DNA from 3 places in the Streptomyces sp. CLCI03 genome. Region 1 is predicted to be linked to each of the others. Evidence: riboswitches for the same ligand, from Rfam matches in the RefSeq annotation. Region 1 holds a riboswitch; each other region holds the start of a gene.

Region 1 (2,164 bases):
CCGCTCCTGCTCGTGCCACCAGCATCCGGGTGGCCACGCAGGCGCCCAGGGCCAGCCAGGTCACCTGGCGCGACAGCCGTACCGCCCGCTCGATGTCCGCGACCTCCACCGGTCGCCCCGCCTCGCCGTTCAGTACGGCCCGGTGCTCGACCCGGCCGCCGTACGCCAGGGTTCCGCCCAGTCTGACGCCCAGCGCCCCGGCGAAGGAGGCCTCCACGGGGCCGGCGTTCGGGCTCGGGTGTGCGGCGGCGTCCGCGCGCCAGGCCCGTACGGCGCCCCGCCGGTCGGGGCCGGCCAGTACGGCGGCGACCGCCGTCAGCCGGGCCCCCGGCCAGCCGGCCAGGTCGTCGAGCCGGGCGGAGGCCCAGCCGTAGCGCAGGTAGCGGGGGGACCTGTGGCCGACCATCGCGTCCAGGGTGTTCACGGCGCGGAAGGCCAGCAGTCCGGGGACTCCGGCTACGGCGCCCCATACGAGGGCCCCCACCACCGCGTCGGAGGTGTTCTCGGCGACGGACTCCACGACGGCGCGGGCCATCTGCTGTCCGTCCAGGGCCTGGGGGTCGCGTCCGCACAGGTGGGGCAGCCGTTCCCGGGCCACCTCGATGTCCCCGGCGGCGAGCGCGCCCGCGATGGCGCGGGCCTCCCGGCCCAGGGAGGTGCCGCCCACGACGGCCCAGGTGGCGGCGGCGGTCAGGGCGATACGGGCGGCCGCGGGCCGGGAGCGCACGGCGCGGGCGCCCAGCGCTCCGACGGCGGCCGCGCCCCCGGCGCACACCAGGGTGTGCAGGAGGCCCCGGGCGCGGTCGTCGCTCCACAGGGAGCGTTCGACGGCGGCGGCGGCCCGTCCGAAGGCGGCCACGGGGTGCCCTCGGCGCGGATCTCCGAGGATCCGGTCGCCGATCAGGCCCGCCGTGGCGCCGTACGCGAAGACGCGATCGGCACGCATGGTGGCAGGTATGTCCTCACTCAGGGTCCGCGCCCTGGTTCGACGTGTCCGGCGGCGAGAGTTCCTGGCTCCCGGGACGCACGCGCGGCGTGCGATTCCGGTGACAGTGGCGGGACCGCGCCGGATTCGCACCGGACTTCCTCTCCATGCCGCCGTATTGGCTCCGGCAGTCCACCACGCGCCTCGAACGCCCGTCAACTCGCCGTTGACCTGCGGTGCGGCGGGGACGGAGGGCGAAGGAGGGAACGCGAAAGCTCCCCCCGGGACAAACCCGGAGGGAGCCTTCACACCCGACCCGCCCTACGGCGGCGGATCAGGAGACGATCAGGTAGATCCCGTACGTCACGGCCGCCGCGACGAGCCCGAAGCAGAGGTACGCGCCGGTGCGGGCGAGGGTGGCGGTGCCGCCCTGCTCGGTGGCCGTCTCGTGCTTGGACAGGCCCACCAGGCCCAGGGTGAACAGGGCCACGAGGGCGACGGTGGCGGAGAGGCTGACCCCGAAGACGGAGCCGAGTGCTTCCCAGTCGATCTTCATACTGCCGTTTCCTCTGTATGTCTCGGTCAGACCGCGGCGGCCGGAGCCGGTGCGGTCGTCGGGGCGGTCGTCTCGGCCGGGATGGTGGCCTTGAGGTCCTCGTCCGTGACCGCGGCGGTGGTACCGGCGGCGGCGACGGTCGGCGGGACGGTGACGGCCGCGATGGCCGTGGTGACGACACCCGGCGCCTCGACGTCCGCCCGCTCGACGTCGTTGACGTTGTGGTGGTCGACGACCTGGCGGCGGGAGATGACCCAGATGGCGAGGCAGGAGGCGACCAGGAAGACGGCGACGGCGGCGACGCCGATGTCACCGGAACGCATGACCAGCTCGGCACCGGCCGAGACCAGCGCGGCGGCCGGCAGGGTCAGGCCCCAGGCGATGAACATGCGGGTCGCGGTGGACCAGCGGACCACACCGCCCTTGCGGCCCAGGCCCGAACCCATGACGGCGCCGGAGCACGCGTGGGTGGTGGAGAGCGAGAAGCCGAGGTTCGAGGAGGCGAGGATGACGGACGCGGCCGAGGTCTGGGCGGCGAAGCCCTGCTGCGGCTGCAGGTCGGTCAGGCCGGTGCCCATGGTGCGGATGATGCGCCAGCCACCCAGGTAGGTGCCCATCGCGATGGCCAGACCGGCGGAGACGATGACCCAGACCGGCGGGTTCGCGTCGGGCGCGATCGCGCC
Region 2 (2,164 bases), 3.2 Mb from region 1:
GCGACCCGCCGAGTACGCGGAGCTGGGCGAGATCACGGCGCGGGCCTACCTCGCCGACGGGCATCTGGACTTCAACGAGGACGACCACTACCTGAACGTGCTGCGCGACGTGGCCGGTCGGGCCGCCGAGGGCGAGGTGCTCGTCGCCGTGCGCGACGAACGGCTTCTGGGCGGTGTGACCTTCGCCGCTCCGGGCAGCCCGCTCGCCGACATCGCGGCCCCGGACGAGGCCGAGTTCCGGATGCTCGCGGTGGCCCACGAGGCGCGCGGCCAAGGTGCCGGAGAGGCTCTGGTGCGGGCCTGCGTCGAGCGGGCGAGGGCGCTGGAGGGGGTGACCGGCCTGGTTCTGTCCACCCAACGCGGCATGGCCGGGGCCCATCGGATCTACGCGCGACTGGGCTTCGTACGCACTCCGGAGCGGGACTGGGCGCCGATCGAAGGCCTGACACTCCTCACTTACCGGCTCAAGCTGTAGCCACGCCGACACTACATGTGGGGGTTACCGCAGAGGGCCGCCCCCACATGTATGCTCATGCCTGCTGTCGCCGCAGGGGAATCCGGTGCGAATCCGGAACTGTCCCGCAACGGTATGAAGTGTCCGGCTACCGGACACCAAGTCCGATGACCTGCCGACAGCGCGCCCGGCTCGACCGAACCGGGTGCCGATTCGTCCGGGCCTCGCGGTTGGGCCGGTGGACGCCATGCGGGGTACGCGTTCTCGTCGCGCCCGCATGCGCCCGCTCGCGCCCCGCCCCGCCGATGACCGGGCCGAGCGAGGGAGAGCTCCCGCCGTGACCATCGCGCCTTCCGCACCGCGCGCCGAGTCCACTTCTGGCGACAACACCGAGGGCCCGGGGGCCACGCTGCTGCGTACCCTCACCGAACTGACGGCGGACCTCCCCGACACCGACCCCGGCCGGGTCGCGGCCTCCGCGCTGCGCGGCCGCAGCTCCGCCGCCGACGACGCCGAACTGCGCGGGCTGGCCACCGAAGCCGCCGCCGGTCTGATCTCCGAGGACCCGGCCTACTCCCGGCTCGCCGCCCGCCTGCTGACGCTGGCCGTGCGCGACGAGGCCGCGAGCCAGGGCTCCACCTCCTTCTCGGCCTCCGTCGAGGTCGGCCACCGCGAGGGCCTCATCGCGGACCGCACCGCCGAGTTCGTCCGTACGCACGCGAGCCGGCTCGACTCGCTCGTCGAGCTGACCCTCGCCGAGGGCGCCGACGACCGCTTCGGCTTCTTCGGCCTGCGCACCCTGCACAGCCGCTACCTGCTGCGCCACCCGATCACCCGTCAGGTCATCGAGACCCCGCAGTACTTCATGCTGCGCGTGGCGTGCGGTCTGGCCGCCGACGAGAGCGTCCAGGCCGTCGAGGAAGTGGCCTCGCTGTACCGGCTGATGAGCCGTCTGGACTACCTGCCGTCCTCCCCCACGCTCTTCAACTCCGGCACCCGGCACCCGCAGATGTCCTCCTGCTACCTGCTGGACTCCCCGCTGGACGAGCTCGACTCGATCTACGACCGCTACCACCAGGTCGCGCGCCTGTCGAAGCACGCGGGCGGCATCGGCCTGTCGTACTCCCGCATCCGCGCCCGCGGTTCGCTGATCCGCGGTACCAACGGCCACTCCAACGGCATCGTGCCGTTCCTGAAGACCCTCGACGCGTCCGTCGCCGCCGTGAACCAGGGTGGCCGCCGCAAGGGCGCCGCCGCCGTCTACCTGGAGACCTGGCACGCGGACATCGAGGAGTTCCTGGAGCTCCGTGACAACACCGGTGAGGACCAGCGCCGCACCCACAACCTGAATCTCGCCCACTGGGTGCCGGACGAGTTCATGCGCCGCGTGAACGCCGACGCCGACTGGTCGCTGTTCTCCCCGGCCGACGTGCCCGAGCTGGTCGACCTGTGGGGCGACGACTTCGACGCCGCCTACCGCAAGGCGGAGGCCGACGGCCTGGCCCGCAAGACCATGCCCGCCCGCGACCTGTACGGCCGGATGATGCGCACCCTCGCGCAGACCGGTCAGGGCTGGATGACCTTCAAGGACGCCTCCAACCGCACGGCGAACCAGACCGCCGAGCCGGGCACCGTCGTCCACTCCTCGAACCTGTGCACCGAGATCATCGAGGTCACCAACGACGGCGAGACGGCCGTCTGCAACCTCGG
Region 3 (2,164 bases), 720 kb from region 1:
AGCCCTCGTCGTAGAACTCCGCGGTGACCGGCCCGCCGGCGCCCTTGCGGAAGGCACTGACCCAGTTCTGGGCGGTCTTCTCGGGGATGCCCTCGCCCTGCTTGTCGGACACGAGCGACGCCAGCCCGTCGACGTCGCCGTCGGCGATCCGCCACACCACTTCCTGGGTGATCCCCAGCGATCCCGTGGAGGGATATCCGACGACGGCGAGCGGCTGATGCCGGCTGTAGTCCCCGACGTAGTCGTTGCCGTCGGCGTCGTTCGCCGTCGAGCAGGCGGTCAGCACGCCGAGTGCCAGGGCGCAGCCGAGCGCGGCGCGCGGGACCGGTCCAGCCATACTTCCTCGGTCTTCCGGTGGTCATCGAGGGATCTCGATGGAGTGAGCTGCAAGGTACTGCGCTGACCGGGCAGTTAGATCCGGTAAACGGACAAGAGGGACACAACTCGCGCCTCAGTGACGCAATTCACTCAATGGCCGAATTTCGACCCCCATGAGTCTCGCCCGACCATCCGAATACCGGACAACTCCGCGCGCCATCGGGGAACGCCGTCTACTCTGGCCGAGCAGCTGGTTCGCCCCGTCCGCCAGGCGGGATGCGTCGTAAGAGGGAACCCGGTGGGAATCCGGGACTGCCCCGCAGCGGTGAGCGGGAACGACCGCCGTCATACGCACTGGACCCGACCGGGTCTGGGAAGCGACGGCCAGTAGGAGTCTCGTACGGCATCCGTACGACGGGACGCGCCCGCGAGTCCGAAGACCTGCCCGTTGCCCGTGCGCGACCGATCGCGCACGGAGATCCCGGTGACCTCGTGGGCGGGTCGGCGACACATCAGGCGGACGACCGCGGACGCGTGCACCTGCACGTACCCGGTCGGGATCCGCCCGGTTCGTCATCCCTTCGCGCCCTCGGCCCCTCATCGGGTCCACAGGAGAACGCTCGCGAAGGAGAGTTCCGTGACCAGCACGACCCCCGCCGCCGGACGGCCCACCGTGGCCACCGTGTACGGCTACCCCCGCCAGGGCCAGAACCGCGAACTGAAGAAGTCCGTCGAGGCCTACTGGAAGGGCCGCACCACCGCCGACGCCCTCCGGGACACCGCCCGCGAACTGCGCCGGACCAACTGGCGGCAACTGGCCGACGCCGGCATCACCGAGGTGCCGACCGGCGACTTCTCGTACTACGACCACGTACTGGACACCAGCGTGATGGTCGGCGCCGTCCCCGAGCGGCACCGCGCCGCCGCCCTGGCCGACCCGCTCGACGGGTACTTCGCGATGGCGCGCGGAACCCAGGACGTGGCGCCGCTGGAGATGACCAAGTGGTTCGACACCAACTACCACTACCTGGTGCCGGAACTCGGCCCGGACACGATCTTCACCGCCGACTCGACCAAACAGGTCACCGAGCTGACGGAAGCGCTCCGGCTGGGCCACACCGCCCGCCCGGTCCTGGTCGGCCCCGTCACCTACCTGCTGCTGGCCAAGCCCGCACCGGGCGTGGCCGCGGACTTCGATCCGCTGGCCCTGCTCGACCGGCTGCTGCCCGTCTACGCCCAGGTCCTGGCCGACCTGCGCGCCGCCGGAGCCGAGTGGGTGCAGCTGGACGAGCCCGCCCTCGTGCAGGACCGCACCCCGGCCGAACTGAACTCCACCGCCCGCGCGTACCGGGAGCTCGGCGGCTCGACCGACCGGCCCCAGCTGCTCGTCGCCTCCTACTTCGACCGGCTCGGCGAGGCGCTGCCCGTACTGGCCAAGGCCCCCGTCGAGGGGCTCGCCCTGGACTTCACCGAGGCCGCGGCCGGAAACCTCGACGACCTCGCCGCCGTCGGGGGACTGCCCGGCAAGCGCCTCGTCGCCGGCGTCGTGGGCGGCCGCAACATCTGGATCAACGACTTCGAGAAGTCCCTCGGCACCCTCGGTACCCTCCTGGGGCTCGCCGACCGGGTGGACGTGGCCGCCTCCTGCTCGCTGCTCCACGTGCCGCTGGACGCCACCGCCGAACGCGACATCGACCCGCAGGTCCGGCGCTGGCTCGCCTTCGCCCGCCAGAAGACCGCGGAGGTCGCCACCCTCGCCCGGGGCCTGGCCCGCGGCACGGGCGCGATCGCCGCCGAACTCGCCGCCAACCGGGCCGACCTGGCCTCCCGCGCCGGCTCCGCCCTC

What was found. Region 1 has a riboswitch for cobalamin ahead of ACWG52_RS28355 (cobalamin biosynthesis protein). Riboswitches for the same ligand answer to the same signal wherever they lie in the genome.
Region 2: it holds a riboswitch for cobalamin, as region 1 does, so the genes downstream of both, ACWG52_RS13065 (ribonucleoside-diphosphate reductase subunit alpha) here and ACWG52_RS28355 (cobalamin biosynthesis protein) in region 1, are expected to answer to the same signal.
Region 3: it holds a riboswitch for cobalamin, as region 1 does, so the genes downstream of both, metE (5-methyltetrahydropteroyltriglutamate--homocysteine S-methyltransferase) here and ACWG52_RS28355 (cobalamin biosynthesis protein) in region 1, are expected to answer to the same signal.

Annotation. Positions count from the first base shown of each region.
Region 1 is NZ_CM132132.1:6,148,911-6,151,074, forward strand. Features, by position in the region: gene ACWG52_RS28355 (cobalamin biosynthesis protein) at 1-946, opposite strand, end outside; cobalamin riboswitch at 986-1,137, opposite strand; gene ACWG52_RS28360 (hypothetical protein) at 1,260-1,481, opposite strand; gene ACWG52_RS28365 (inorganic phosphate transporter) at 1,508-2,164, opposite strand, start outside.
Region 2 is NZ_CM132132.1:2,908,814-2,910,977, forward strand. Features, by position in the region: gene ACWG52_RS13060 (GNAT family N-acetyltransferase) at 1-475, shown strand, start outside; cobalamin riboswitch at 527-648, shown strand; gene ACWG52_RS13065 (ribonucleoside-diphosphate reductase subunit alpha) at 792-2,164, shown strand, end outside.
Region 3 is NZ_CM132132.1:6,869,428-6,871,591, forward strand. Features, by position in the region: gene ACWG52_RS31795 (hypothetical protein) at 1-337, opposite strand, end outside; cobalamin riboswitch at 553-781, shown strand; gene metE (5-methyltetrahydropteroyltriglutamate--homocysteine S-methyltransferase) at 956-2,164, shown strand, end outside.